2 linked regions of the Gottschalkia purinilytica genome follow. The protein of the gene in region 1 interacts with the protein of each later gene in a pairwise test. Links are inferred from orthologs where the notes say so. Each region holds a gene or a part of one and is shown in the gene's direction. Other genes may lie near its edges.

Region 1 (17,374 bases):
AGAAAGGACACTGGGATTAAGTCACTTTACCAAATAAGATCGGGGGAATAGCATGTCACTTATAGAATTACAAGACATATCAGTAGCATATGGTAAAAATGTAATATTAAAAGATCTAAATCTAAATGTAGAAAAGGGAGAGTTAGTATCTTTACTAGGTCCTAGTGGATGTGGTAAAACGACTACACTAAGATTAATAGCAGGATTCAATGAAGCTAAAAGTGGAAAATTTCTGTTTAATAAAAAAGACTATACTATGATACCAGTACATAAAAGAAATTTTGGATTCGTATTTCAGAGTTATGCGTTATTTCCTCATTTAACAGTATTAGAAAATATAGCATTTGGACTAAAATTAAGAAAATTAGAAAAATCGCATATAAAAGAAAGAACTCTTAAAATAATAGAAACAGTGGATTTAAAAGATCTTGAAAATAGATATCCAGGGGAATTATCAGGTGGACAAAAACAAAGAGTTGCATTAGCTAGGGCACTAGTTATAAATCCAGACCTTTTGCTTTTAGATGAACCTTTAAGTAATCTGGATGCTAAGTTAAGGGTAAAAATGAGAGTTGAGATTAGAAGAATACAACAAGAATTAGGAATTACAACAGTCTATGTAACTCATGATCAAGAAGAGTGTTTTTCAATATCTGATAAAGTGGCAGTTATGAATAAAGGAGTTATAGAACAACTAGATGATCCAGCTACTATATATAACTATCCTAAGACTCAATTTGTAGCTGATTTTGTAGGCTTTGAAAACTTTTTAGATTTAGATTGGTTAGAAGAGAATAATGAATATATAAAGTTAAAAACAAATACTGGATATATATTTAAAGTTAAGAATCTATCAAGTTATGACTTTAAAGTCAAAAAAGGAGCTATAAGACCAGATGATATTAAAATAATAGATGACGGAAAAAATGAAGAGAACGTAATAAAGGGTATAGTAAGAGTAAGGACATTTTTAGGGAAGCAATTCCAGTATTCAGTTAAAACTGAGCTAGGAGAATTTATAGTAAATGATAATGCTTCTAAAATATATGAAGTTGGAGAAAGCATTAAATTATTTTTATCTCCAGATAAGATAATTTTAATAAAGGAATAGGATATAAAACACATAATTGCTTTATTATATAAAACGATACATATATTTACATAAATGGGCGGTTATGATATTATAATTATCCAATATATAATTAACAGGGGGGATAGCTTTATGAAAAAATCAATAAGAAAGGTAAGCTCAATTATTTTGAGTGTATCAATGCTAACATTGGGATTAGTAGGATGTCAGACTAAAAACAGTGAAACTGTAGGAAAAAATGAAGAGAAAACATTAACTATATCAATGTTTGGGTTTAACGAAGATCTATATAGAAAAAATGTTATAGAACCGTTTGAAAAAAAGCATAATGTAAAAGTCGTTTTTGAGCTTGGAAGTAATGCAGATAGAATTTCTAAACTTAAGATGGGAGCTAGTAAAGCTGATGTTGCTGTTTTTTCAGCTTATCATTCTATGCAAGGTATAGAAGAAGGAGCATTTGAAAAAATAAATCCTAAAAATATACCTAATATAGAGAATCTTTATGATATAGCGAAAGCTCCATTAGGAGAAGATTATGGACCTGCATATGCGGTGGCAAGCTTCGGTATAATGTATGATAAAGATAAGGTTCAAAACCCAATAACATCTTGGGGAGACTTATGGAGACCTGATTTAAAGGATAAAATACTTTTACCAGATATCACAACTACAGGAGGACCATATTTATTAATGATTGCAGCAGAGCAAGCAGGAGTAGATATTAAAAAAGATGAAGATAAGGTTTTTGAAAAGCTAAAAGAATTAAGTAAAAATACATTGAAATTTAGTGATAAGTCTTCAGATTCAATAAATATGATTGCAAGAGGAGAAGTTGAAGCATTAGGAGCATTCAGTTTTGAATCACAAGCTACAAAAGATGCTGCACCTAATTCTAAATGGGTGGATCCAAAAGAAGGTTCATATGCAATAATTAACACTATAAATATAGTAAAAGGAACAAAAAACAAAAAGCTTGCAGAAGAATATATAAACTGGTTGTTAAGTGAGGACATACAAAAAGTTCAAGCTATAGATAAAATAGATTCACCAGTTAATAAAAATGTAAAATTAACTGAAGAACAAGCGGAAGGACTTGTTTATGGAAAAGAGACTATAGAAAAACTAAATGTAGCAGATTGGAAGTATATAAATGATTCTTTAGAAAAATGGATAGAAAGATGGAATAAAGAAGTAATTTCTATAAAGAAATAAATAAAAATACATAATAAAAAACAAGAGCTTGTCTGTGGGGCAAGCTCTTGTTTTTTAAAAAAATAGGACTATTTTGATATAATAAATGGTAATTTGTAATTATTTACACAATTAGTTAATTATGATATTATAAATAATGAAATGATGTAAAAAAAATACAAATATACAAAATTTAAGGGGTATGAAATGAGAAAATTAGGGAAAAAAATAATTTTAATTATTGTAAGCTTCTCAGTACTGATATTGGGGATATCAGGATGTAATAATAAAAATATTGAAACTATAGGAAAAGAAAACAAAGAAACACTAATAATTTCAATATTTAATTTAAATGAAGATCTTCTTAGAGAAAATGCAATTAAGCCATTTGAAAAAAAGCATAATGTAAAAGTAATTCTTGAATTTGGGAATAATATTGAGAGATTTAATAGGTTAAAAAAAGATAATAACAGAGCCGATGTAATATTACTAGCAGACTATTATGCAATGCAGGCAATAGAAGAAGGTTTATTTGAAAAAATGAACCACAAAAATATACCTAACATAGAAAACCTATATGATGTAGCCAAATATCCATTAGGAAAAGATTATGGACCTGCATATACTATAGGAAGTTTTGGTATAATTTATGACTCAGAAGATATAAAGGATCCAATAGAATCATGGGGAGATTTATGGAGACCAGATCTAAAAGGGAAAATGTCATTACCCAACATAACAACTACATCAGGTCCTATGGTGTTATTAATGGCGGCTGAACAAGCAGGGGCAGATATTAAAGAGGATGAAGATAAAGCTTTCGAAAAAATGAAAGAGCTAAGTGAAAATGATTCAAGGTTTGATGATAAATCTTCAGAAATTATAAATGCAATGAATCAGGGAAAAGTTAAAGTTATGGGAGGACATAGCTTTGAGTTTGAAAGCATTAAAGAAGTTATTCCAACAGTAAAATGGGTAGATCCAAAAGAAGGTTCATATGCAATAGTCAATACTATAAATATAGTCAAGGGAACAAAGAAGAAAAAATTAGCAGAAGAGTTTGTAAATTGGTTTTTAAGTGAGGAGGTACAAAAAGCTCAAGCTCTTGATAAAATAGATTCTCCTGCTAACAAGAAAGTAAAGTTAACCCCTGAAGAAGCAGAAGGACTTGTCTATGGAGAAGAAACTATAAAAAATTTAAAAATGGTAGATTGGAAATATATAAATAAATCTTTGGAAAAATGGATTGAAAGATGGAACAAAGAAATAAGCACTGATATGCAATAAATAAGAATACATATTAAATTAACGGATAAGAGATTGTTTTATAAAAAAATCTCTTATTTTTTAGTAGAAATTACTAGACTAGATAAAATAAGAGATTTTTAGATATCGAAATAAGCAAAAAGAAATTTAATGAAACTTAATTTGTATAATATAACAAAAATGTTATAATAGGTAATAAACTGGTATTAAGTTTACATAAAAACATAAAATCAGGGGTGATAAAATGAAAAAAATGAGTAAAAGAGTAAGTTCAATTATTTTAGCTTCTTTAGTATTAACATTGGGAGTATCAGGAGGGCATGCTAAAAGTGATAAAGATGATAAAAAGAAAGAACAGAAAACACTAACTGTATCAACATTTGACGAAGAATTATATAGAAAGGATATATTTAAGCCATTTGAAAAGAAATACAATGTAAAGATTGTATGTGAGTTTGGAAATAATTTTGAGAGACTTAACAAGTTAAAAAGTGGAGATAGTAAATCAGATGTAGCACTTTTTACAGATTACTATGCTATGCAAGGGGTAGAAGAAGGATTATTTGAAAAAGTAAATCGTAAAAATATACCAAATATAAACAATCTATATAGTATGGCTAAAACGCCATTAGGGAAAGATTATGGACCAGCATATGCTGTATCTAGTTTTGGAATGATATATAATGGAGATAAAATTAAAGAACCAATTGTATCATGGGGAGACTTATGGAAGCCAGAATTCAAAAATAGAGTAACAATGCCTCATATAACGACTTCGGCAGGACCAATAATGCTATTTATAGCAGCAGAACAGGCGAATGTGGATATTAAGAAGAACGAAGACAAAGTTTTTGAAAAAATGAAAGAACTAAGTGAAAATGTTATTAAATTTGATAAAGATGCCACTGAAACTATAAATATGTTTACCATGGGGGAAGTCGATATCTTGGGAGGATATAGTTTTGAAAGAGAAACTATAACAGAAAATGTTCCAGCAACGAAATGGGTAGATCCAAAAGAAGGCTCGTATGCAATAATTGATACAGTTAATATAGTTAAAGGAACAAAAAACAAAGAACTAGCAGAAAAATTCATAGACTGGATATTGAGTGAAGAGGTACAAAAGAATCAAGCTCTTAATAAATTAGACTCTCCTACCAATAAGAAAGTTAAGCTAACACCTGAAGAAGCAGAAGGACTTATTTACGGTAAAAAAGCTATAGAAAGCCTAAATACACTAGATTGGAAGTATGTGAATAAATCTTTAGAAAGATGGATAGAGAGATGGAATAAAGAAATAGGTACTACAAAATAGTAAATAAAGAATTGTATATTACTTAATAAGAGACTATTTAACAAAATAGTCTCTTATTTATTTTAGAAAGAATATAAATATAAAAAAGAATTTTCTAGATATTAAAATTAGGAAAACAAAATTTGATGAACTTTATTAAGATTATATAACAAAAATGTTATAATAAGTAATAAAATGGTATTAAATCTATATAGAAATATAAAGTTAGGAGTGATAAAGTGAAAAAATGAGTAAAAGAGTAAGTTCAATTATTTTAGCTTCTTTAGTGTTAACATTGGGAGTATCAGGAGGACATGCTAAAAGTGATAAAGATAATAAAAAGAAAGAACTAAAAACATTAACAGTATCAACATTTGAAGAAGATTTACATAGAAAGAATGTTTTCGAACCATTTGAAAAGAAATATAATGTGAAAGTTGTACTTGAACTTGAAAAGAACTTTGAGAGACTTAATAAATTAAGAAATGGTGATAGCAAAGCAGACGTGGCACTCTTTACAGATTATTATGCTATGAAGGTATAGAGGAAAATCTATTTGAAAAAATAAATCGTAAAAATATACCAAATATAAATAATTTGTATAGTATGTCTAAAGCACCACTGGGTAAAGAATATGGACCGGCATATGCCGTATCTAGTTTTGGGTTAATTTATGATGAAGATAAAGCTTTTGAAAAGTTGAAAGAACTAAGTAACAATGTTATAAAATTTGATAAAGAGCCTGCTGAAACTATAAATATGTATGCCTCGGGAGAGGTTGATATTTTAGGAACATATAGCTTCATAAAAGAAACTATGAAAGATAATGTTCCGACGAAAAATGGGTAGATCCAGAGGAAGGTTCATACGCAGTAATCGATACAATTAATATAGTTAAAGAGACCAAAAATAAAGATCTAGCAGAAAAGTTTGTGAATTGGATATTAAGTGAAGAGGTACAAAAAGCTCAAGCTCTAGATAAGATAGATTCACCAACAAATAAAAAAGTAAAATTAACTAATGAAGAAGCAGAAGGGCTTATTTATAGTAAAAAGGCTATAGAAAGCCTAAATACATTGGATTGGAAGTATGTAAATAAGTCTATGGAAAGATGGATAGAGAGATGGAATAAAGAAATAGGTAATACGAAATAGTAAATAAAATAATTATATAGTAATTTTTATATTATGATAAATAAAACTAGACAATAGTTTTTAATTAAGATGATTTTAAAATTTTGATTAGTAGAGATACACTAATGAAATAATGTATTTTAAATATAAGAATTACATAAATTATAAAGGTGATAAAATGAAAAAGCTGATAAAAAAGATGGGTTTGATTATTTTGTTTCTCATAATATTTACTTTAGGATGTAGCAATAAGATCAAAGAGAATAAAGAAAAAAACGTATTAATAGTATCAGTATTTAGAGAGGATATATATAGAGAAAATATTTTTAAATCATTTGAAAAAAAATACAATGTAAAGATTATATGTGAGTTTGGAAATAATTTTGAGAGACTTAATAAATTAAAAATGAAAGATAGCAGAGTGGATGTAGCACTTTTTACAGATTACTATGCTATGCAAGGGGTAGAAGAAGGATTATTTGAAAAAATAAATCGTAAAAATATACCAAATATAAATAATCTATATAGTATGGCTAAAACACCGCTAGGTAAAGATTATGGACCAGCTTATGCTGTATCTAGTTTCGGAATGATATATAATGGAGATAAAATTAAAGAACCAATTGTATCATGGGGAGACTTATGGAAGCCAGAATTCAAAAATAGAGTAACAATGCCTCATATAACGACTTCAGCAGGACCAATAATGCTATTTATAGCGGCAGATCAAGCGGGAGTAGATATTAAGAAAGATGAAGACAAAGCTTTTGAAAAAATGAAAGAATTAAGTGAGAATGTTATTAAATTTGATAAAGATGCTACTGAAACTATAAATATGTTTGCCATGGGGGAAGTTGATATTTTGGGAGGATATAGTTTTGAAAGAGAGACTATAACAGAAAATGTTTCAGCAACAAAATGGGTAGATCCAAAAGAAGGTTCATATGCAATAATTGATACAGTTAATATAGTTAAAGGAACCAAAAACAAAGAGTTAGCGGAGAAGCTTATAGACTGGATATTAAGTGAAGAGGTACAAAAGAATCAAGCTATTAATAAATTAGACTCTCCCACAAATAAGAAAGTTAAACTAACACCTGAAGAAGCAGAAGGGGTTATTTATGGTAAGGAGGCCATAGAAAGTCTAAATACATTAGATTGGAAGTATGTAAATAAATCTTTAGATAGATGGATAAAGAAATGGGATAAAGAAATAGGTACTAAAAAATAATAAATAAAGAATTATATATTACTGAATAAGAGACTATTTAACAAAATAGTCTCTTATTTATTTTAAAAAAATATAAATATACAAAAAAGAGTTTTTTAGATATTGAAATAAGTAAAATGAAAACTAACCTTAAATTATTTACATAATAAACCAAATATGTTACGATAAGTAATAAAATAATTATAAAAATTACATAAATATACAAATTGAAAGGAGGATAAAATGAAGAAAATAGGGAAAAAAACAAGTTTACTTTTTCTAAGTTTTCTAGTTTTAACAATGGTATTATCAGGATGTAAGATTAAAAGTAGTAAGACTAGTAGTGATAGTAATAAAGAAACACTTGTTGTTTCGATATTTGGATTTAATGAGGATTTATATAGAAGAAATGTTATGGAGCCATTTGAAAAAAAGCATAACGTAAAAATTGTTCTTGAATTAGGGAATAATGTAGATAGACTTAATAAACTAAAAATGAGAAATAGTAAAGTTGATGTAGCAGCTTTTACAGATTATTATGCAATGCAAGCTATAGAAGAAGGGCTATTTGAAAGAATAGATCATGAAAAGATTCCAAATATAAATAATCTTTATGATGTAGCTAAGACACCATTGGGAAAAGATTATGGACCTGCATATACTATAGGGAGTTTTGGTATAATTTATGATTCGGAAGATATAAAGGAACCAATAGAATCATGGGGAGATTTGTGGAGACCAGATCTAAAAGGGAAAATGTCTCTATCAAATATAACAACTACATCAGGTCCTATGATGTTATTAATAGCAGCTGAACAAGCAGGAGTAGATATTAAAAAGGATGAAGATAAAGCTTTTGAAAAAATGAAAGAGCTAAGTGAAAATGTTTTAAGGTTTGATGATAAATCTTCAGAAGCCATAAATGCAATGAGCCAGGGAAAAGTTAAAGTTATGGGAGGACATAGCTTTGAGTTTGAAAGTGTCAAAGAAACTGTCCCAACAGCAAAGTGGGTAGATCCAAAAGAAGGCTCATACGCAATAGTTAATACAATAAATATAGTAAAAGGGACAAAGAACAAAAAATTAGCTGAACAATTTATTAATTGGATAATTAGTGAGGAAGTACAAAAAGTTCAGGCTCTTGATAAAGTAGATTCTCCTACAAATAAGAATGTAAAATTAACTGATAAAGAGGCAGAAGAGCTTATTTATGGTGAAGAAACTATAGAGAAGTTAAAATCTGTGGATTGGACATATGTAAATAGTTCTTTAAAAAGATGGATTGAAAGATGGAATAAAGAGATATCAGATTAAAAATATAACTATAAATAACACCTAGTGTTACATTAGGTGTTATTTATAGTTATATTGAAAAGTTTAAAATTCATCCATAATAAAGAATTTAATTTTGTAAAAAATGAATTATTTGGCTGGAGAAATTCTCTGTATTTCTTAATAACATTATTTGAAAGATATAAAAATACTGGTAATATAAGATATGGATTGATAACTGAAGATATAATAGATAAAGGAGCTATTGTAACGACATATGCACATGATCATCATAATTTACTTGTAATTGGTAAGACTAAAAAGGAAGTTATAAAAATGAAGATAAAATAGTAAATTTATTTTATAAATTTTTTCAAACATTATTTATTTTAGTTGATTATATTGATTTAAAATGTACAATATATATATGACCAAATATTTTCAAGTATTAGACAATTTATTGACTATATATTATTATTTAAAGTAATATCTATATATAAATTGGTATAATCTCAAAATATTATTAACTGTATTATTTTAAAATAAATACAGATTGTACATAATTGAATGATACTTTAAACTAAAACTCTTTAATTCCTATAAGATACCTTCAAAGGAGTTGATACTTATGGATAATAAAGGCTACAAAAGTGAAACTAGAACGATTCCACTTATACCACTTAGAGGACTATCAATATTTCCTTATATGGTACTTCACTTTGATGTAGGAAGAGACAAGTCTATAAATGCATTAGAAGAAGCAATGGTTAATGACTCACTTGTATTCTTAAGCTCTCAGAAAGAAGCAAGTGTAGATATACCTGGACCGAATGATTTTTACCACATAGGAACTATATGCAAAATAAAACAAATGCTAAAGTTACCAGGGGATACTATAAGAGTTTTAGTTGAAGGGATAAATAGAGGAAAGATAAAAGATATCATCCAAGAAGAGCCATATTTTGAGGTTGAAATAGAAGAAATAGTATTTGAAGAAGAAATTAAGAAAGATCAAAAAACAGAAGCTCTTATGAGAATGATCTTAGAATCATTTGAAGAGTATGCGGGTGTTGGAAACAAAATATCTACAGATGTTCTTTTATCAGTTACGGAAATAAAAGAACCTGGAAGATTAGCAGATGTTATAGCTTCATATGTATATTTAAGTCCAGAAAATAAGCAGAAAATACTTGAAGCACTCCACCCTTACGAAAGGTTAGAAATTCTAGAAGTAATACTAAGACAAGAGATAGATATACTAAAACTAGAAGAAAAAATATCCCAGAGAGTAAAGAAGCAAATAAATAAGGTACAAAGAGAATACTATTTGAAAGAACAACTTAAAGCTATACAACACGAGCTGGGAGAAGATGAAGATATATTAGATGAGGTAGAGAAATACAAAGATAAAATAAATGAAATCGATATGCCAGAAGAAGTTAAAGAAAAGGCATTAAAAGAAGCGGACAGATTAATGAAAGTGTCAGCATCATCTGCGGAAGCTGGAGTTATAAGAAGTTACTTAGATTGGATTATAGAGCTTCCATGGGATAATGAAACAGAAGATACTGTAGATATTAAAAATTCTAGGAAGGTTTTAGACGAAGACCACTATGGACTTACAGATGTTAAAGAAAGAATACTAGAATTTTTGGCTATAAGAGAGCTAGCAGGAAGCTTAAAAGGACCTATATTATGTTTAGTAGGGCCACCAGGAGTAGGAAAAACTTCTATAGCGAGATCTATAGGAACTGCTTTAAATAGAAAATTTGTGAGGATGTCACTTGGTGGAGTTAGAGATGAAGCCGAAATTAGAGGACATAGAAGAACTTATGTAGGAGCTATACCAGGAAGAATAATATCTTCTATAAAGAAAGTGGGTTCGAAGAATCCTGTTTTCTTATTTGATGAAATAGATAAGCTAAGTGGTGACTTTAGAGGAGATCCTGCATCTGCTTTACTTGAAGTACTTGACCCTGAACAAAACTCTACATTTACAGATCACTTTTTAGAAGTACCTTTTGATCTATCAAAAGTTATGTTTATAACTACTGCTAATTCAACAAGTACAATACCAGGGCCATTACTAGATAGAATGGAAGTTATAAGAATATCAGGATATACGGAAGAAGAAAAGCTAGAAATAGCAAGTAGATACTTACTTCCAAAGCAGATGAAAGATCATGGATTAAAAGAAAAGAATCTTCAGCTATCTAATAATACTATTAGAGAAATTATAACTAAGTATACAAGAGAAGCTGGAGTAAGAAATCTTGAAAGAGAAATAGCAAACGTATGCAGAAAAACGGCTAAGAAAATAGTAGAAGAAAAAGTTTCTTCAGTTAGAATAAATAGCACTAATTTACAGAAATACTTAGGAATACCTAGGTTCAGTTATGATGTTATAAATGAAGAACATCAAGTGGGTATAGCTAGAGGACTTGCTTGGACTACTGTTGGAGGAGATACATTATCAATAGAAGTCACTCCTATGAAAGGAACAGGAAAGCTTCAGCTTACAGGAAAACTTGGAGATGTTATGAAAGAATCAGCAATGGCAGGTATAAGTTTCATAAGATCACGTGTAGAAGAGTTTAAGATAGAGGATAATTTCTACAAGGATAAAGATATACACATACATGTCCCAGAAGGTGCTATTCCTAAAGATGGACCGTCAGCAGGTATAACTATGGCTACAGCTGTTATATCGGCTCTTAGTAATATACCTGTAAGTAGAAATGTTGCAATGACAGGAGAAATAACATTAAGAGGTAGAGTTCTTCCTGTAGGAGGAATAAAGGAAAAAGTATTGGCAGCTCATAGAGCAGGAATAACAAAAGTATTATTACCTTGGGATAATAAAAAAGATATTGAAGAAATTCCAGATAAAGTTAGAAGAAAAATTGAATTTGTATTTGTAAAGACTATGGATGAGGTACTAGATCATGCATTAGTAAAAGAGGATGGTAGTAACTAATGAAAATTAAGAAGGCAGAGCTTATAATAACAGCGGCATTTCAATCTCAGTATCCACCTGAGGGAAAACTTGAGATTGCATTTGCTGGAAGATCTAATGTCGGAAAATCATCACTTATAAACAGGCTTGTGAACAGAAATGGATTAGCTAGAACAAGTGGTCAGCCTGGAAAAACACAAACCTTAAACTTCTATAATATAAATGACGATTTTAGATTAGTTGATTTACCAGGATATGGTTATGCTAAAGTGTCAATGAAAGAAAGAGAAAAATGGGCAAAGATGATAGAAGTTTATCTTAAGAATAGAAAAAGTCTTATAGAAGTTATACTTCTTGTAGACATACGCCATGAGCCTGGTGAACATGATAAAATGATGTATGAATGGATAAAGTCTTGTGGATTTAATGGAATAGTTATAGCAACAAAAGCAGATAAAATATCTAGAGGAAACTGGGCAAAGCATATATCAGTTATTCAAAAAAAGCTAGGTGTAGAAGATAAAGACTTTATAATACCATTTTCAGCATCTAAAAAATTTAACGTAGATGAAGTATGGGATACTATAGAACAGCTTCTAGAAATAAATAGTCAATATATAGATGAAATGCAAGAAGATACAGAGAAATAAATATGTATATGTAATTAAAAAATGAAATAGAAAATAGAATAGATAAGGAGACTGTATAAATTATACAGTCTCCTTTATGCATTATAAGCTATATTTATTATTCTTCAGGCACAAATACGCTTTTATCTAATCCACACACAGGACATACCCAATCTTCTGGTATATCTTCGAAAGCAGTTCCTGGTTCTACTCCGTTATCTGGATCTCCTTCTGCTGGGTCATATACGTATCCACAAGGTTCGCAAACATATTTTTGCATAAAATCAACTCCTATCATACTTACTTTTTTATTATATTATATATTAATCATATCCATAAATTGATAAATTAATCATTTAAATGTAAAATATCAAATATTTAAAATATAATAAAAATGTTAAGATTAGTAATAATACTAATGGGTAGAATAAAATATAATAAAAAAATTAGCGAGATAGGAAGGGATTGAATTGATATTTGAAACGAATGTAGAAATTAAAAGTGACTTAATGGAGGTAAGAAAAACTTTAAACGATATAATTGATCAAATTAGCAATATCTTAAATGATGAACTTTTAATATTTGATATAAAACTTATATTAAATGAACTAGTTATAAATAGTGTAGTCCATGGTAATAAACTAGATGCTGATAAAAAAGTTAATTTAAAATTAAAAGTAAGTAATGACTGCATAAAGATAGAGGTACTTGATGAAGGTACAGGATTTAGCTATGACAAAGAACAATATGATCCTATGGACTTGAAATGTAGCGGTAGAGGATTAGTATTAGTTGATGGACTTACCGATAAGCTTTCTATAAACAACAATAAGGTGTCTATAGTTAAATACATTTAGATTAAGTTAGATAAAAATGTGAAATTTATAAGATATCATTTAAGAAAATAGAAGGTACTATTTTCTTAAATGATATCTTATTTTATGTTTAAGTGAACTACTTCCACTTATAGAAGCCATACATTATACACATCTTTAGAAATATTTTGGTAATTAAAGATAAGGTAAAACCTTCTTTTGTACATTGATAACTAAATATAATAATATGCATATGATAACAATACTAAATAAATATTTATGAGGTATCATATGAATACTAATAATTGGATACTAAGAGAATTTAATGATGCACCATTTGCAGATGATAGACTTAATAAGAGGTTAATTAAAATTGCAAATTCTTTCTATGAAAGTCCTCAAACTTCAATACCTTAGGCATGTAAAACCTATGCTGAAACGCAAACAACATACATATTCTTTAGTAATGAAAATATTAAAGCGGGGGCAATAATTATGGGTCATAAAGAGCAAGCGATTGAACATATGAAGAAACACGAAACTGTCTTAGCAATACAAGACACTACTACTTTAGATTATAAAAATCATCCTGCAACCAAAGGCTTAGGTGTATGCAGCAATACAGAGCATGATCTTGGTCTATTAAATAATACAATACTTGTTGTAACAGTAGAGGGTGTTCCTCTATGTGTAAATTAAATTAATTTTAGTTTTATTATTGACTTTAATAATATTTAATGTATACTTAATATTATTAAAGATAATATGAAAAGAGGGTTCAAATGGAAATTGATAAAATACCACAATGGATACTTGGTTTAGAACAGGAAGATATAGGATTTCTAAAAAACTTTATATTAAAATCTGGTTCATTAAAAGAAATTGCAAAACTATATGATGTATCTTATCCAACTGTGCGCTTGAGATTGGATAAGCTTATTCAAAAAATTGAACTAAATGATAAGCAAGAGGACGAACCATTCGAAACATTTATTAAAGGCTTGGCGGTTGATTCAAAGATTGATATTGAAGCTGCCAAAATAATCATCCACAAATATCAAGAAAGATTGAAAGGAGAATAATTATGACAAACTTAGCTACTATTATTATTGCATTTGTAATTGCCGCTGTTGTTCTGATCGTACACAATTCATTAAGTAAACATAAAAATTGGCTTTTAGGGGGTATTATACCATTATTATCTATAATATTTTCAGTTGGGGTATTTTATTTCCTAAAGTTAACACCTAGTTCAAAAAATATTTTTCCATTTTTTATATTTGTAACACTACAATTAAGTACATGGGTAGAAGGACGAAGAAAGTATAAAAAAGAACAGGAAGCTGAGTTAAAAAAAATGAAGAGTAAAGATTTGTAAATATATATTTGTATTGCTTATATTTGAGACAAAATTTATAGTATTTTGTTATCTATAGTTGTTATACTTTAGATGTCCTAGAGTTCTTAAGATGAGTTTAGGAGTCAATTAAAATACTTGTTAGGAGGGATACTATGTCACCTTATAAAAGTGATAAAATTTTATATGGAAGTCCTAATAAAACATTTCCAATAGAAGATGTAAAAGAAGCCGTAGAAAATTTAGAAATAATATTAGGACTTAATCGTAAACCGGTTGGAGTAAAGTTAATATTTTCTAAAGAAGAGTATGATAAATTAAAAGAAGAAGAAATAAAAGGTAAGACTTCTTATTGTGTTATGATTGAAAAAGCTACTAGAGAATTTTCATTTAAGTCAAGATATGAAAATCATAACTGTGATGGAGGAACTACGGCATTGGCTTTGGAGCCTAGTACGGAAAGAATAGAATCTGGGGAAGAATACTTTTCATACAATCTATATTCAACAAATGCAACAGCTCATAGAATGAGAAAATCAATAAAAAGTCTTCATCGTTGTGAATTTTCAACTTATGGATTACTTACAAAACCTCTAGATAAATTTGATATAGTACCAGATGTAGTTATAATTATAGCTAATCCTTATCAAGTAATGAGACTAACTCAAGGATATGTATATCATTTAGGTATAAAACCAGAGTTAGACTATGGAGCTATGCAAGCTATATGTTCAGAAAGTACAGTAGTACCTTATTTAACTGGAAGTATGAATATTTCAACTTTATGTCCAAGTACAAGAATGTTAGCAAAATGGAAAGATGAGGAAATGGCTGCAGGTATACCATACGAGAAATTTTTAAGTACAGTTGAAGGGGTAATAGCTACTATAAACACAACTGATATGAAAAAGAAAAAAGAGGACATTATTAGCAAGTTTAAAGAAAAAGGTAAAAATATAGATTTAACTTTAGATAATGATTATGAAGTATAACAAAGTAATACAGAATATATTAAATAGCTTAGTGAACGACTTATATTAGATTAGAAAAATAAGTTGTTTATTAAGCTATTTTTTAATATGAAATATAAATAGGAGCTTGGACATATATTTAATTTGTAACTAAAATAACGTTTACTTAAATAAAAAAAGATTATACAATAAATGTAATTAAAACCAATATAAACATAAAGGGGGATTTTTATGAAAAAAAGAATATCAATAATCATTTCTATGGCAATGCTGTTAACTATCTTATTACCTATAGGTACTTTTGCACAAATGGATCAAAATCTACAAAATGCTATTAAAAAAGCAAAGTCGTTACTTAATATTAGCAATGAGTATGAAAACTTTGAATATGCTATAGAAAAAGTAGGGGACAAAGTATATTATAACTTAAACTGGAGTGACCAAGAATTAGGATATGTAAGTGTTAGTATTGATTCTAATGGAACGATTGACCATTATGGTAAACATGAATATCATGAAGACAGAGTTGGTAAGTTACCGTTAGTTAGCGAAGACAAAGGATTAAAAATATCTAAAGATTTTATAAAAAAGATAAATCCTAAAATAGAAGGAAAGGTGGAGTATAAGGGAAGTATCTCTGACTCATATGATGGGTCAACAAACTATTACTTTACATATGCGAGAACTGAAAACAATATTCCTTACTACGGAAATCAAGTTACAGTATCAGTTGATACTAATACTGGAGAAGTTAGAAGTTATATTCAATACTGGGATGAAAAAATTAAATTTTCTAGTCCAAATAAAATAATATCGAGTGCAGAAGCTGAGAAAGCATTCAAAGAGAATGAAAATATAGAATTATTATATAATTTTTATCGAAATAAGGGAAAATTAAGTCCACGATTAATATATAGTATTAGTGACAGCAAATTAATAGATGCAGAAACAGGAAAACCGTTAAATGACGTAATAGGCGGACAAGGGTCATACAGTAAGAGTGGAGGATTTGATTCTTCTGGAATACTTTATGGACTAGATTCAGAAGTTCTATATTTAAGTCCTGAAGAACAAAAAAATATAGATGAGTTGAAGAATATAATAAGTGATAAGGAAGCTGAAAATGTAGCTAGAAAATTATGCAATATTTCTAATAAGTATGAACTAAAATCTTCTAGATTAAGTTCAAATGAAGCTAAAGATAACTATAATTGGATGTTAGAATTTTATGGCAAAAATCAAAATGATGATTTTATAAGCGTAGCTATAGATGCAAAGACTAAAGAATTAAAAAGACTATCAAAGTACTCATTTGTAGATAATAAAAAAGATGTAGCTTATAGTAAAGAAAAAGCACTTAAAAAAGCAAAAGACTTTATAAGTTCAGTAAGCTCAGAGAAATTTAAACAAACAGAGCTCATAGATTCGGAAGACCCTATTTTGACAATCCAATCAGGAGAAGATAAAAATTACTATTTTACATTTGCAAGAAAATATAATGGAATCAAGGTGTCTAATAATGGATTTACAATAGCTATAAGTGGAGTAACAGGAGATGTGGAGTCATATGGGTATAACTGGTATGAAGAAAAATTACCATCTTCAGATAATGTTACTTCTAAAGAGAAAGCTTTGGATAATATTTTAAGTGAAATAAAACTAGAGCTACAATATGTTACAGATATAAAAGATGATATAGATAAAGAAAAGGTGGCTAAATTAGTATACGGGTTAGAACCTAATAAATTTATAGATGTAGATGCAACTACAGGAGCATTGATAGATTTTGAAGGTAAACCTTATAAAGATAAAAAAGAAACAAAAACATATAAAGATATTAATAATAGCAAGTTTAAAGAAATAATAGAAAAGTTAGCTAAATACGGTGTATATCTTCCAGGAGAAGAGTTTAAGGGTAATGAAGAAGTAACTCAAAAAGATTTTTTATATCTATTAGCTAAGTCTAAAGGATATAGCTATATAGACTATGAAAACACAGATGAATTATATCAACATTTAATAAATGAAAGAATAATAAAGAAAAACGAAAAAAACCGGAGGATAAAGTAACTAGGCAAGAGGCTACTAAATTCATAGTTAGAGCTTTAAGATATGATAAAGGAGCAGATTTAAAAGATATATATAAGCTAGATTTTAAAGATGCAGATAAAATATCGCCGGAATTAAGAG
Region 2 (15,708 bases), on another replicon or contig:
AAGTTAAAATTTTGCTATAGAACAGACATTTATAATGAAGTTTTAAAATAATACTATAGCTATTTATATAATATATTTTTAAAAATGCTTTGAAAAATCGCAATTATTAAAGTAGTGATTTGAAAATATCTAACTATTATAGGTATATTATATTTGCTTAAGTATATGAATAGTAAAAATATAATATTTGTTATTAATAAAAGACAAAGTATACGTCATAGATTAGTTAATAAGGGAGGGAGGAGATATATGAAAAGAGATTTAAGTTGGATAGAACTAGCTAGTGTATATATAGGGACGGTAATAGGAGCAGGATTTGCCACAGGGCAAGAAGTTCTTCAATTTTTTGGAGTACATGGATATAAAGGCATAATGGGTGTAATAATATCTACTATTTTATTTTCCATATTAGGTGCTTTAATTCTACTGAAAGTTTTTAAAGATAAACATTTAAGCTATCAGGAAATTATAAGACCTGTATTTGGGAATAGGATAGGATTGTTTGTTGAACTTATTATGTGTTCATATTTGTTTATAGGATTTTGTATAATGTTAGCTGGAAGTGGAGTAATAGTTAAAGAGCAGTTAGGCGTATCAATTGATGTAGGAATATATATAATGGCAGTATGTACATTAGTTACTATCTTGTTTAGTGTAAAAGGTATATCTATTGTTAACACCATACTTGTGCCGATATTATTATTAGGAATATTTATAGTAGGGGGGTCTGTAGTACTAAAAGAAGGATTAAATTTGAATAATTTTATGAATCCTCCTATTAAAGAAAATTGGCTTAAGTCATCAATATTATATGTAAGCTATAACACTATATCTTCAATAGTAGTACTAGGATCGATGTTATCTATAATAAAAACTAAAAAGTCTGCTATAAAAGGTGGTATATTTGGAGGAATAGGATTAGGTGTAATGGCTACATTTATATTACTGCCAATCTTGATACTTTATAAAGACATATATAGATTAGAAGTACCTATGCTTAGAATATCTCAATACTTAGGATCAAAAGGAGTTGCAATCTATAGCATTATACTTTGGTGTGCTATGTTCACAACAGCAATAGCTAATGGATTTGGATGTATAAGTAGGATTTGTGACTTATTTAGATTGAATGAGAAAATTACATCTATAGTATTTTGTATAGTGACTATTCCTTTAGCTAAAGCGGGTTTTTCAAATCTAGTATCTACTTTTTATCCGTTGTTTGGATACATAGCTACAGTAATATTAGCTTTGTTTATTTTAATCTCAATATTTAAAAAGCTGAAAAAATCATTTAAGTATATTATAGATATACATGATTAATTACTTCATAATAAAATTAGAAATCACTACTATAAGCTATGTATTAGTAGTGATTTCTATTATAATATATAATTAAGTTAATATATGTTTCATAATGAAACTTAAAATAAGTACATGCTTTAAATTAAAATATAATATAAATGAAAGAAGGAAATTTGATTATATAGGAGAATTATAGAAAGTTTAAGGAGGGATTATATTTGGAGTCTAATGAAAAAACAGAAGGAAATATAAAAAAGAAGCAAACCGGATTTATAATTTTATTCATAGTTGTTATGTTGACTAGTCTAATTATAAAAGAGAAAGGATTACATATATTTAATGAAGGAAATAAAAAGTTAAAGCTATCAAAAGAGCTCAATATTATATTAGAAGATAAATCACAGGTTAAGTTATACGATGAAGGATTTACAATTAGTAATGACAAATATATAACTAACTATAACTTAGATGGTGAAAAAACTTGGTCAGAAGCTATATCATATAAAAATGGACTAGCTTTATTAGGTAAAAACAATACATACTTAGGGGACTTGGAAAGTGGAAAAATTGTAGCTATAAATAATAAAGGTGAAAAGATATGGACATATGAAACTCATAATCCCATACATATGATAACCAATAGAAAAGATTATTTAATTATATTTTCTAAGATTAATAGAGATATAAGAAAAGTGCATATAATTAATCAAGATGGAAAAGAAATATTTTCAAGACAAGAAAGCAAAAAAGAATTTTTAGCTGCAAATGTTTCTCCTAATGGAAAAGGATTTGCGGTATCTTCAATAGACTTAGACAAAGTAGTGCTTAAAGGAGTAGTAACTTATTTTAGAGAAGACAATTCTAATTCATTAGAAAAGGAATTTGAAAGAGAAACTGTATATGATATATTATTTATTAATAATAATAAAATATTATTAATAATGGAAAAGAGATTAGTTTGCATAGATGATGAAGGAAATATCATTTGGAAAAAGAACTTATCAAATTCTATAAGAGATTTAGCAGTTTTAAAAAATAATAATATAGCTATTTTATATGATGAAGATACTTCAAAGCTAGAGATATTACATGCTGAAGGTGACACTGAATATAAAAAATCTTTTAAATCACAGTATAAAGATATTATTACAGATGAAAATAAAATCTTTTTGGTAGGAGAAAAAAATATAACAGGAATTAATAAGAATAACATATTTTTAGAATATAGATCTAGGGAAAAAATAAAAAAAGTAGATAAAATTGATGAAAAGGTATTTATATTTGATGAACAAAAAGTTAAAATCATGGATATAGTGAATAGATAACAAATGATAAGGAGTGTGATAAAGTGAACTGGATAGATGCTGTAGTAATAGCTATACTAGCTTATAACGTGCTGATGGGATTAAGTAGAGGTTTTGTAGTTTCAGTTTTAAGTTTATTAAGCTTCTTTGTATCTTATATTGTAGCTAAATCCTATGCGCCTGCATTAACTCAATTATTGCAAGATAATACTAACTTATTTTCAAAACTTAGCGAAGTTGTAGCAAAGAGTGTAAATGGTGTACAGAACGCAAATGTAAATTCTCTTTTGGATGGATACAAAGTAACTGAGACAGTTTCAAATTCAGGTGGAAATACACTAGCTCAAATATTAACTAGTGTAATAGTTGGGGCTGTAAGCTTTATTATTATATATGCTTTAGCAAAAGGATTGTTTTCATTTGCTATAAGAGTGATAAACAGAGGTGTCCAGTTCCCAATTCTAAAGCAAGCAAATGGAGTATTAGGACTTGCTTTTGGAACAGTAAAAGGATTACTAATATTATATCTACTATTCGCTATTGTTACACCATTAGTAGTTATTTTCACAAATAGTGCAATATCTCAAAGTATATTTAATTCTAAAATAGGATATTTTTTCTATGAACATAATATACTATTAGATTACTTAAAAGGAACTGTAATATAAAATAAACTGGCTTTTTAGCCAGTTTATTTTATTTCTATTATTTATCTTTCTTTAAAAGATCTATAGCCTCCATAGTAGTTATTTCTCCAGAACTTAATTTAGAAGCAATATCTTTTTTGTTAGATTTTGACTCATCTTTATAGCCTAACGATTCTATAATATTTTCTAATTTATTTCTGATAGTAGGATAAGATAATCCCATTTCTTTTTCTATTTCTTTTAGATTACCCTTGTTTTTAATAAAAATTTCTAAAAAATTTTTTTCTTCACTATTTAACTGGCAAAACTTACATAAGTAAAAACTACCTTCAATAGTAGTATCACAATACTCACAATGAAGTTTAGTAATAGTTATTTTATTACTACATATGGGGCACTTTCCTATAGTTTCTTTCTCCAATATATCACCTTCTCTATATATTCCAAAATAATACTTATATTATATTATCAATATTTTTAAATTAAATATTCGTTATTATGAGATTTATATTTAATTTATTAATATTACGTTTTGTACCTTAGCGTTATACTTATACTAATTTACTCGTAAAAATAATTAAAAACATATATATTTATACTAGTTATAGCATTTATACATTGTTATTTGCGATATATAATAACTATAAAAGTATAAACTATATAATTAAGATGTACAGATAAAGTTCAATTGCCATAAATGTTCAGAGTTAGCATGAAATAATTAGTTATATTACATACTATATTAAGATATTAATATAGAAAATATTTATTTACTATAATATAATATAGATAACTTCTATATATATATTTTCCAACTGTTAAGATTAAACTAGTATACTATATTTATAATAGTTATATATGATTTTTTGTATATTTATATATAGAGGAGGATTTTTACTATGAGAAAAGAGATAGATGCTAGAAAACAAGACTGTCCAAGACCAGTTATAATGACTAAAAAGGTTTTGGATGAGTTATCAGAAGGATTAGTAACTACTATAGTTGATAATGAAATAGCAAAAGAAAATGTTTCAAAGTTAGCTCAAAGTTTAGGTCTTAACTATGAAGTTGAAGAAAAGGATAATGATTTCCATATTCATATTAAAAAAGGCAGTAATGACATAAGTATAAAAAGTGAAAATGAAATACCTAATATTGAAATAGGCAATAAGAATACAGTAATATTATTTGGAAAAGATAAAATTGGACATGGAAATGATGAGCTAGGAAAAGTGCTAATAAAAGGATTTATATATACACTTACAGAAGTAGATGAACTTCCATCAACTTTATTATTTCTAAATGCAGGAGTTAAATTAACAACCGAAGGATCAGAAGTTATAGAAGACCTTAAAAAACTAGAGGAAAAGGGAGTAGAAATACTTTCTTGTGGAACTTGCTTAGACTATTATAGTTTAAAAGAACAACTATTAGTAGGTGGAGTAACAAATATGTATACTATAGTTGAAAAGATGAAAGAATCATCAAACACAATAACACTATAGAGAAAGAAGGATTGTAGTGAGAGAAGAAAAATTCTATGTAATATCATTTGATTCTACACATCATGCAATAAAAGGAGAAAAGATATTAAAAGATTCAGGATACAATATCAGAGTTATACCAACTCCAAGAGAAGTAACAGCTAGTTGTGGACTTTCAATAAAATTTGACAAAAAAGATTTAGAAAAAGTACAAACGATTATAGGCAAAAATGAACTATCTATAAAAGGTATATTTGAAATAGGTAAATATGAAAAAGGTAGACTCGCTAATAAAATCGACTAGTTGGTGGTGATAGACTTGGAAACAGTATTTAATCAAGTGGCAGGATGGTTCTCAGAAGGAGGGCCGCAATTAACTCTTATAGAAAAGGTAGCTAAATCTATTATAATACTAATATTAGTTAATATTTCAATAAAAATTTGTTACAAGTTTATAGACAACTTTTTTAATGGACAAAAGAAACTGAAGTTTGGAATGGCTGATAGAAAAGCAGATACACTATCAATCATATTGAAAAGTTTAATCAAGTATATTATATATTTTATTGGTATATTACCTATATTAGAGCAGTTTGGAATACAGACTAAGTCTATACTTGCTACAGCTGGAGTTGGGGGTCTTGCAATAGGTTTTGGAGCTAAGAGCTTAGTGGAAGATATTATATCAGGATTTTTTATACTTTTTGAAGATCAATACGCAGTAGGAGACTATATACAAACAGGAAGTTTTGATGGTGTGGTAGAAGAATTAGGATTAAGAGTTACTAAGCTAAGAGCTTTTTCAGGAGATCTTCATATAATACCTAATGGTAACATACAGACAGTAACTAATAGAAGTAGAGGCAATATGCGAGCTTGGGTTGATGTAAGAATTCCTTATAGTGAAAGTATAGACAAAGCTATAGGGGTACTTGAAGAAGTCTCAAAATTAATGGCTAAAAAACATAAGAATATAACTCATGGGCCTACTGTTTTAGGAGTTACAAATTTAGGTCCTGAAGACGTTGTACTTTCTTTATATGCAATGACTAAACCTATGGATCAGTGGGAAATAGAAAGAAGCCTTAAAAAGAACGTTAAAGAGGCTTTTGAAAAAGAAGGAATATCAATAAATAATGTTAAGAGATTTGTTGTAGAATCTAGTGAAGCCCACAATGAGTAATAAAATTACTTGATAAATAAAGTTGAAAAATATAAAATATTATTATGAGTAAAGTAAAAGCTACTTCATCTATCTTTAATGAGTCGGGATAGAAGTAGCTTTTATTTATAGCTGAAACGGAGGTATGATTGTTGTGATTGATAAGTTTAATATTGGAGATGTAGTACAATTAAAGAAAGTTCACCCATGTGGGGAAAACAAGTGGGAAGTTATGAGAACAGGTGTAGACTTTAGAATAAAATGTCTTGGTTGTGAAAGACAGGTATGGTTAGCAAGAAGAGAGTTTATAAGAAGGGTAAAAAAGGTCATTAGTACGTCTAGTGATGATAGTATAAAAAAATAAAAAATTTTTAAAGTAAAATTACAGACTATTCTTACAATATTTTTTAAAGACTGAAGGGGGCGTGTCTAAGTGACACTAAAATATGCAAATCGTATGAAAGGGATAAGAGCTTCAGAAATTCGTGAGATATTAAAGCTTACACAAAAAGCTGAGGTTATTTCATTTGCAGGAGGACTTCCAGCTCCAGAATTATTTCCAATAGACGCTATAAAAGAAATAAGTAGAGAAGTGTTGGAAGAACATGGGGAGAAGGCGTTGCAATATGCTACAACTGAAGGATATTTACCTCTTAGAAAACAAATAACTGAGAGAATGACTAAGTTTGGAATAAATACTAATGCAGATAATATTCTTATCACTAATGGATCACAACAAGGTCTTGACTTTGCAGGTAAGATTTTTCTAGATCCTGATGATGTAGTTTTATGTGAGAATCCTAGTTATTTAGGAGCAATAAATGCATTCAAAGCTTATGAAGCTAAATTTATAGAGGTTCCTACAGATGATGAAGGTATGATAATATCAGAACTTGAAGAAATAGTAAAAACCACAGATAAGATAAAACTTATATATGTAGTACCTGATTTTCAAAATCCAACAGGAAGAACATGGTCGATAGAAAGAAGGAAAGGTCTAATCGAAATTGCTAATAAATATGATCTTATAATAATAGAAGATAATCCTTATGGAGAGTTGAGATTCGAAGGTGAAATACCACCTTCTGTTAAATCTTTCGATGTAGAGGGTAGAGTTGTTTTTTTAGGAACATTTTCAAAAACATTTTGTCCTGGATTTAGATTAGCGTGGACGTGTGCTAGTGAAGAAATTTTATCAAAATTTATTTTGGTAAAACAGAGTTCAGATTTACAGGCAAGTACCATCTCTCAAATGGAACTTTCTAAGTTTATAAATAAGTATGATTTAGATAAGCATGTAGAAAAAATAAAAAGTGTGTATAGAAGAAGAAGAGATATAATGATGAAGACCATGAAAGAAGAATTTCCAGATGAAGTTAAGTTTACTTATCCAGAAGGTGGTCTATTTACTTGGGTAGAACTACCTGAACATATAAACAGCAGAGATTTAGCGATAAAAGCTATAGATAATAATGTAGCATTTGTTCCTGGTGATCCATTCTATCCAAATGGAGGTAAGTTTAATAATTTCAGACTTAACTATTCAAATATGAATGAAGATAGGATAGTAGAAGGAATTAAGAGATTAGCTAAGGCTATAAAAGAAATGTTGTAAAAATATATTAAAATTTTGGAAAATGTCAATACTATGATTGCCAAAATAAAAATTAAATGATATAATACTATGATGTAATGTATTCCTTGCTCTATATATAAATAGAGCCGTTAAGTCCAAAAGGAGGTGAACGATATGAAAAAATACGAAGGAGTATTTATTTTTGCGCCAGATATGGCAGAAGAAACAAGAAATAATGTAATCGACAGATTAAAAAGTATCATAGAAGGAGAAGGATCTCTTTCAAACATAGATGACTGGGGAAGCAGAAAGCTTGCTTATGAAATCGATGATTATAAAGAAGGATACTATACATTATTAAAATTTGAATCAAACGGAGAGATTGTTAAGGAACTTGACAGAATCTGTAAGATAACTGATGGTGTTATAAGACACATGATCGTTAGAGAAGAAGAAAAATAATATCGGCCGTTACGGGGGTGTTTTTTTTGAATAGTGTAGTTTTAATTGGAAGATTAACAAGAGACCCAGAACTTAGATATTTGCCTAATGGAGGTACAGCAGTATCAACTTTTTCTATAGCAATTGACAAAGAATTGTCTAGAGAGAAAAAGCAAGAAATGGAAAGTAAAGGTCAACCTACTGCTGATTTTATAAACATAGTAGTATGGGGGAAACAAGGAGAGAACTGTGCTAATTACTTAGGTAAGGGAAGGTTAGTTGCTATTCAAGGAAGAATACAGTCAAGAAGTTATGATGCGGCTGACGGATCTAAAAGATATATAACTGAAGTTGTTGCAGATAGAGTACAATTTCTTGATTGGGGAGACAATAAATCAGGAAATACAGATAGATCTACACAATCGAATGATTTTATAACTACAGATGGTTTTCATCCAGTAGATGACGATGATATTCCATTCTAGAAGGAGGGTTAGGAATGGCTGGAGGAAGAAAATTCAGAACTAGAAAAAGAGTTTGTAGCTTTTGTGCTGATAAAGGACAAGAAATTAGCTACAAAGATGTAAATAAGCTTAAGAAGTATGTAACTGAAAGAGGAAAGATTCTTCCAAGAAGAATTTCAGGTAACTGTGCAATACATCAACGTCAATTAACTACAGCTATCAAGAGAGCAAGACAAATTGCAATCTTACCATATACAGCAGACTAGTAGAACGAATATATCTTGAATATAAATTGAAAAATAGGAAGAGTATACTATGTAAGATACTCTTCCTATTTTTTAATTTATCTCTTATCATTTTTATGTCAAGAATACTCCCACCTCTTTAGATGGGGGATGAATTGACATTTGGCGATAGGCAAGTATTGAAAAACACCTTAGTATATGACATTATTGTATATATAATAAATATTCTTAAGGATGATGAAATAATGTATCTAACAACTGTTAATAGACTTAGATTGAACCAAAATGAATTTAATAAATGAATTATGTTGGTTATCTAAAAACTTGTATAATTCTACTTTGTATGAAGTAAGACAACATTATTTCAACACTAGTGAGTTTTTAAAATATACAAATGAATAAAATAATTAAGATAAAATATATAATTTGTTATAATGATATATAGGGTTAAAAAAAGGGGGATTACTAATGTCAACAAATAAAAAGAGTATAGATATAACAAGAAATGTAAAAATAATTGAGTGGCTAAAAAGTGAGCTTTTAACTGCTATTGCCTCACTTTATGAAATATTTGTAAAAGGAGTTCAGAATAGCCAAGAGGTAGTATTAGATATAATATCAAATATAATATTAGTTACATATTTGTTAGGTAAAAGATTGGGACTTTCTTTTGAAAGTATAGATGCTAAAATAGAAGACAAAGCTAAGCTTGGTATGATTGAGGAACATAATATAGAAAAATGGTATGGAGATTTAGGAAACCTATTACAACATTTTAAAAGTAGAAGATAGAGGTGAAAAGTTTGGATAAAAATAAATCAAATTCTGCTATAGAGTTAATAATTACTATCATAATAACTTCAATGCTAACTATATTAGGACTGTATGTTTCACCACTTATTTTAATTTTTTATCCTGTGCTTCATATAGTTCTTGGTGTAAAGCAAGGAATGAAGTATACATTATTATCAATTGTTACATCAAGTATAATAGCAGGATTTTCATCGAGTTACTTAGATGGATTGTATATATTTACTTGCTATGGATTATTAGGGATAGCGTTAACCTATATGATAAGTAAAGAAAAGACAGCTACTAAGACTATAGCTGTAGGAAGTATAGTATATTTAGTATGTATTGCTCTCTATGTGATTTTATCAAAAGAGCTTATAAATTATGATATTATAGGTGAATTTAGTAAAGCTATAAAAGAGAGTGTAACGATGCAAGTTCAATCACTTAAAAATAGTGGATTATCTAATTATGAAATATCTCAGGCCTCTATGATTTTAGAGGATGTGGTTAGCTATATACTTATAGTTATACCATCATTTATGATTTTAACTTCTGTATTTGTTACTTATATAAGTTACTTAATTTCTACTCATCTAATTAACAAAAAACAAATAAAAGATGTATATGTTCCTAAATTTATGTACTTTAAGCTTCCAGACAATTTTATTGTAGGAGTAATAATATTGCTTTTATTATCTTCTATTACAATATATTTTGAGTTTTTATACTATGAAGGTATATTCATGAATATTATTATACTAATATTCTTAGGACTTTTCGTACAAGGACTTTCATTAACTACGTATATACTTAATAAAAGTAATATGAGTAAAGTAATAAAGTATATATTATTAGTTCTCATAGTAATAAATGTATTTTCTAGTATAATAGTTGCTATAGTTGGACTTCTAGATGTATTTTTTGACTTTAGAAAGCTTAAGAAGGCTTAAGAAAATCCTTAGGAGGATAGTTATGACCAATAAAAAATTATTTAAATTTCTTACTCCTGATTCAAAGGTATATCTTTGGATAATAGGAATACTCATAGGGATTATAGCTATATATGAGCCTAGAATTGCTATATTTGGACTCTTAGTACTAGGATACTTGATATATTATCATTGGAAAAACTTACACTTAAGGAGAGTAGAATGGACAAAGTATATAGAAGGATTAACAAGTGAGATAGATTCTGTTACGAAATATGCCATAAACAATATGCCTATACCGCTTGTAATGCTAAAACTAGATGGAACTATAAATTGGTATAATCCAAAGTTTTTAGAAATGACTGAGTTTCTAGATGTATTAGATAAAAATATAAGTGATATAATTCCAAATTTAGATGTAGATGATATAAAGATAGAAAATGAAAGTTCTATTATAAAGGTAACATTTAAAGAGAAAAATTACGATGTATTATATAATATAGTAGATATTTCTAATGCTTTAGAAAATAAAAGAAAATATACGATAATGCTTTATTGGATAGACAATACAGAATTATACAATATTAAAACAAAATATAATAATGAAAAAACTAATATTTGTTTAACTCATATTGATAACTATGAAGAAGTAATAACGACTACTGATGAATCTATTAGACCATTAATATTAGCAGAGATAGACAAAAAGCTAAATACACTAGCATCAAGACTTAATGGATTCGTTAGAAAAACAGATAACGATAAATACTTGATAGCTTTTGAAAATAGATTTTTAAGCTTTTTAGAAAATAGAAAGTTCTATATATTAGATGAAACCAGAGAGTTAGATTTAGGGAACAAGATACCAGTCACTTTAAGTATGGGAGTAGGAGTAAACGGAAAGTCTATTGCTGAAACTTACGAATATGCTAAAGGTGCTATAGATATAGCCTTAGGTAGAGGTGGAGATCAGGCTGTTATAAAAGACATAGATAAATTAAGCTTTTACGGTGGAAAAAGTAAAGCTGTAGAAAAAAGGACAAAAGTAAAAGCTAGAGTCATTGCACATGCTTTAAGAGAGCTTATAGATCAGTCTGAAAAGGTGTTTATAATGGGTCATAAGATTCCTGACATGGATAGTTTTGGAGCTGCAATGGGTATCTATAGAGTGGTTAAAACTAGAAAGAAAAAATGTTATATAGTGCTAGGTGGGGTAAATACATCTATAAAGAAAATATATGAAAAACTTAAGAGAGAACATCCAGAATACTTAGAAGATATAATAATGCCAGAACAAGCTAAAGTACTTGCAAACGAGAACTCTTTATGTATAGTGGTTGATACCCATAGACCCCAAAATACAGAAGCTCCTCAATTATTAGAAATAATAGAACAAGTTGTAGTAATAGATCATCATAGAAGAGGAGCTGAATTTATAGAAGAACCTGTATTAATCTATTTAGAGCCATATGCTTCCTCAACATGTGAATTAGTTACTGAGATATTATATTATATAAATGATAAAATTGATATAACGAAATTTGAAGCAGAGGCATTGCTTGCAGGAATTAATTTAGATACTAAGAACTTTGCATTAAAGACTGGAGTAAGAACATTTGAAGCTGCTTCATTTTTACGTAGAGCAGGAGCTGATACAACTGAAGTCAGACAACTCTTTAGGGATGATCTAGAGGACTTCAAATTAAGAGCAGAAGTTATAAGAAATGCTAATATAATAAAAGATAAAATAGCTATTTCTAGGCTAGATAAAGATACTAATAGTTCAATACTCATAGCTGCTCAATCAGCAGATGAATTATTAAATATAGAAGGAATAATAGCATCCTTTGTATTATGTATTTTAGATGATAAAATTCATATAAGTGGAAGATCTTTAGGAGAATTAAGTGTACAGCTTATATTAGAAAAGCTTGGTGGTGGAGGTCATATGACTTCTGCTGGAGCTCAACTTAAAGATATTAGCCTAGATGAAGCTGAGAACATGTTAGAAGAAGCTATAATAGAATATCTTAAGGAAGGTGATGAGTAATGAAGGTTATTTTATTACAAGATGTTAAGGGATTAGGTAAAAAAGGAGATGTAGTGAATTCTAAAGATGGTTATGCTAGAAACTTTTTATTTCCTAGAAATTTAGCGGTAGAAGCTACTAGTTCTAATTTAAAAGAACTAAAAGATAAAAAAGAATCTCAAAAATTCAAAGAAGAAGAAGATTTAAAAGAAGCTAAAGCACTAGCAGAGAAAATATCAAATGTTAAAGTAGAAATAAAAACTAAAGTTGGAGATAATGGTAAGTTATTTGGTTCTATAACAACTAAAGATATTGCAGAACAACTACAAAAACAACATAATATAAAAGTAGATAAAAGGAAAATTGATATAGAAGGTGGAAATATTAAAACAGCAGGTACAACAATTGCAGAGGTAAAAGTATGTCCATCAGTATTAGCTAAGTTAAAGATTCATGTTACTGAACAATAATATTGATTAAAGTTTTAGATAGAGTATTTTTGGAAAGTTTAATTATACCATATGTGGAAATAATATAAATATACTTTAAAGAGTGTACAAGATACCTTATGCTTTATATAATAATAGTATTAAGCTACAGTATCTTGTATTTCTATGTTCGGTATATTTTAAAATTTGGGAGGTGCTATAATTGTCAACAGAAACAGATATTGAAACTTTAGGTAAAATACCTCCACACAGTATAGAAGCTGAACAGTCAGTATTAGGATCTATGATCTTAGATAGAGAAGCAATAGTAACTGGGACAGAAATATTAAAACCTGATGATTTCTATAAAGAAGCTCATAAAGAAATATATGAATCTATTATAGATATATTTACAAAGGACGAGCCAGTTGATTTGATAACTTTATCAGAAGAATTAAAGAGAAGAGATACCCTTGAGGCAATTGGAGGTACAGTATATCTAGCGACTCTATCAGAAGGTGTTTCTACTACTGCTAATATTAAATATTACTGTGAGATAGTAGAAGAAAAATCTATACTTAGAAAACTAATAAAAGCTTCAAATGAAATTATAAGTAAGGGCTACAAAGCAGATGAAGATATTAATCAGATAATAGATTTAGCAGAAAAGAAAATATTTGATATAACACAAAAAAGGAATCAAGAAGGACTAGAGCCTATAAGAAGTGTGTTATTAGAAAGCTTTACTAAAATAGAGCAATTATCTCAAAATAAAGGTGGAATAACTGGACTTACTACAGGATTTGTGGATCTAGATGGTAAAACATCAGGATTACAAAAGTCAGATTTAATATTAGTAGCAGCAAGACCAGCTATGGGTAAAACTGCTTTTTCTTTAAATTTAGCTTTAAATGCTGCGTTAAAAGGAAATGGGTCAGTTGCTATATTTAGTCTTGAGATGTCTAAAGACCAGCTAGTTCAACGTATGCTAAGTGCAGAATCTCATGTTGAACTTCAGAAAATAATAAATGGAAATTTAGATGAAAATGAATGGCCTAAATTAGTAAGTGCAATGGGACCTTTAGCTCAAGCTAAAATATATATAGATGATACACCAGGAATAACTTTAATGGAACTAAAAGCAAAGTGTAGAAAATTAAAAATAGAAAAAGGACTAGACTTAGTTATGATAGATTACTTACAGCTAATGTCTGGAGATGGAAGAACAGAAAATAGACAACAAGAGATATCAAATATATCTAGGGGATTAAAGGGACTTGCTAAAGAAATGGATTGCCCTGTGGTAGCATTATCTCAGCTTTCACGTGCTCCAGAATTAAGATCTGATCATAGACCTATACTATCAGACTTACGTGAATCTGGAGCCATAGAACAGGATGCTGATATAGTAGTATTTCTTTATAGGGATGAATATTATAACCCTGATACAGAAAAGAAGAACATAGGAGAAGTTATAATAGCAAAACATCGTAATGGGCCTATTGGAACTGTAGAGTTAGTATTTATGGGGCAATATACTAAGTTTTTGAATATGGAAAAATATAGACAAGAGTAGTAAGCTATTGTCCTTATTTCATATAAATACTTTAAAGCAGTAGGAGGCAAAAAATGAGAAATGATAAGATATTAGATGTTAAAGAAGGAATTAAGTGGATAGGTATACTTGATCCAACTTTAACTGTGTTTGATGTAGTTATGGAAACAAAGTATGGAACAACTTATAATTCATACTTTATAGATGCAGATAAGAAAACTATAATAGAAACAGCTAAAGAAACTTATAGAGATGATTATATAGAAAAAATAAAGAAAGTAGTAGATCCAGAAGAAATAGAATATATAATATTGAATCATACAGAACCAGATCATGCAAGCAACCTTAAATATTTATTAGAATTAGCACCAAATGCTACTATAGTATCAACTGTACCAGGAATAAGGTTTTTAAAAGACATGTTAAATAGTGAATTTAAACATATTGTAGTTAAAGATGGGGATACGTTAGATTTAGGAAATAAAACATTAAGATTCATATCAGCTCCATTCTTACATTGGCCTGATAGTATGTATACTTTTTTAGAAGAAGATAAAATATTATTTACTTGTGACTCATTTGGTTGTCATTATTGCGACGAGAGAATATTTGATGATTTAGTTGGAGATTTTGATGATGCTTTTAGATATTACTTTAATGTTATATTAAAGCCTTATAGTAGCTATATGTTAAAAGCTATAGATAAAATAAAAGATTTAGATATAGACATTATATGTCCTGGTCATGGACCTGTATTAAGAGATAACTGGAGAAAATATGTTGAACTATCAAAGACTTTAGCAGAAGAAGCTATTAGTCTGAAACCACAAAGACCAATGGCACTTGTGGCATACGTGTCTGCCTATGGAAATACAGGTAAGATAGCAAAATATATAGCAGAAGGTATAAAAGAAGCAGGAGATGTAGATGTAGAAGTTGTAGATATCGAAAGTATAGACCTAAGTGATCTTGAAGAAAAAGTAGAAAAGAGTGAGGGAATACTAATAGGATCAACAACTATAAATCAAAATACTCTCTTACCTGTATATAAAATGTTTAGTGTTATAAATCCTGTTACAAATAGAGGTAAACCAGGAGGAGCATTTGGATCTTATGGATGGAGTGGAGAAGCTGTAGGCATCATTGAAAATGTATTAAAAAGTCTTAAACTTAAGGTAGATATGAATGGATTTAAAGAAGTATTTGTACCTAAGGAAGAGACTAAAGATAAATGCATAGATTTTGGAAAGAAATTTGGTGAAAAGATATTAGAAAATTCACTTAAAAAGAAATAAAATAATGAACTTTTGTTAAAAATTACTTCATACATTGTATGAAGTAATT

What was found.
Region 2: the proteins of lon (region 1) and rplI interact in binary tests that used the Escherichia coli proteins (3 or more experiments, as listed by UniProt). The link is inferred for Gottschalkia purinilytica from one-to-one orthologs.

What each region holds. Positions count from the first base shown.
Region 1 is NZ_LGSS01000011.1:39,120-56,493, forward strand. Bases 8,756-11,758 are described here. They hold lon (endopeptidase La), read left to right. Parts: upstream 8,756-9,084; coding sequence 9,085-11,433; downstream 11,434-11,758. Other genes in these bases: CLPU_RS11390 (adenine deaminase C-terminal domain-containing protein), read left to right, coding at 8,756-8,807; yihA (ribosome biogenesis GTP-binding protein YihA/YsxC), read left to right, coding at 11,433-11,758. In the rest of the region: CLPU_RS11340 (ABC transporter permease), read left to right, coding at 1-37; CLPU_RS11345 (ABC transporter ATP-binding protein), read left to right, coding at 53-1,111; CLPU_RS11350 (ABC transporter substrate-binding protein), read left to right, coding at 1,223-2,302; CLPU_RS11355 (ABC transporter substrate-binding protein), read left to right, coding at 2,489-3,568; CLPU_RS11360 (ABC transporter substrate-binding protein), read left to right, coding at 3,792-4,862; CLPU_RS11365 (type 2 periplasmic-binding domain-containing protein), read left to right, coding at 5,089-5,385; CLPU_RS11370 (type 2 periplasmic-binding domain-containing protein), read left to right, coding at 5,448-5,690; CLPU_RS11380 (ABC transporter substrate-binding protein), read left to right, coding at 6,153-7,205; CLPU_RS11385 (ABC transporter substrate-binding protein), read left to right, coding at 7,428-8,498; more of CLPU_RS11390, read left to right, coding at 8,553-8,755; more of yihA, read left to right, coding at 11,759-12,062; rd (rubredoxin), read right to left, coding at 12,160-12,321; CLPU_RS11410 (ATP-binding protein), read left to right, coding at 12,512-12,898; CLPU_RS16735 (IS4/Tn5 family transposase DNA-binding protein), read left to right, coding at 13,148-13,273; CLPU_RS17290 (hypothetical protein), read left to right, coding at 13,352-13,555; CLPU_RS11420 (DUF2089 family protein), read left to right, coding at 13,639-13,938; and 4 more genes.
Region 2 is NZ_LGSS01000023.1:2,025-17,732, forward strand. The notes cover bases 11,127-14,126. They hold rplI (50S ribosomal protein L9), read left to right. Parts: upstream 11,127-12,401; coding sequence 12,402-12,851; downstream 12,852-14,126. Other genes in these bases: CLPU_RS15220 (DHH family phosphoesterase), read left to right, coding at 11,127-12,402; dnaB (replicative DNA helicase), read left to right, coding at 13,033-14,126. Outside these bases: CLPU_RS15150 (YkvI family membrane protein), read left to right, coding at 250-1,323; CLPU_RS15155 (DUF5711 family protein), read left to right, coding at 1,524-2,630; CLPU_RS15160 (CvpA family protein), read left to right, coding at 2,654-3,277; CLPU_RS15165 (DUF2089 domain-containing protein), read right to left, coding at 3,315-3,677; sulfurtransferase-like selenium metabolism protein YedF, read left to right, coding at 4,156-4,761; CLPU_RS15175 (putative Se/S carrier protein), read left to right, coding at 4,778-5,044; CLPU_RS15180 (mechanosensitive ion channel family protein), read left to right, coding at 5,060-5,923; CLPU_RS15185 (DUF951 domain-containing protein), read left to right, coding at 6,048-6,266; CLPU_RS15190 (aminotransferase-like domain-containing protein), read left to right, coding at 6,336-7,517; rpsF (30S ribosomal protein S6), read left to right, coding at 7,653-7,940; CLPU_RS15200 (single-stranded DNA-binding protein), read left to right, coding at 7,967-8,404; rpsR (30S ribosomal protein S18), read left to right, coding at 8,419-8,649; CLPU_RS17355 (hypothetical protein), read left to right, coding at 8,784-8,930; CLPU_RS15210 (MazG-like family protein), read left to right, coding at 9,097-9,420; CLPU_RS15215 (DUF2232 domain-containing protein), read left to right, coding at 9,432-10,373; more of CLPU_RS15220, read left to right, coding at 10,396-11,126; and 2 more genes.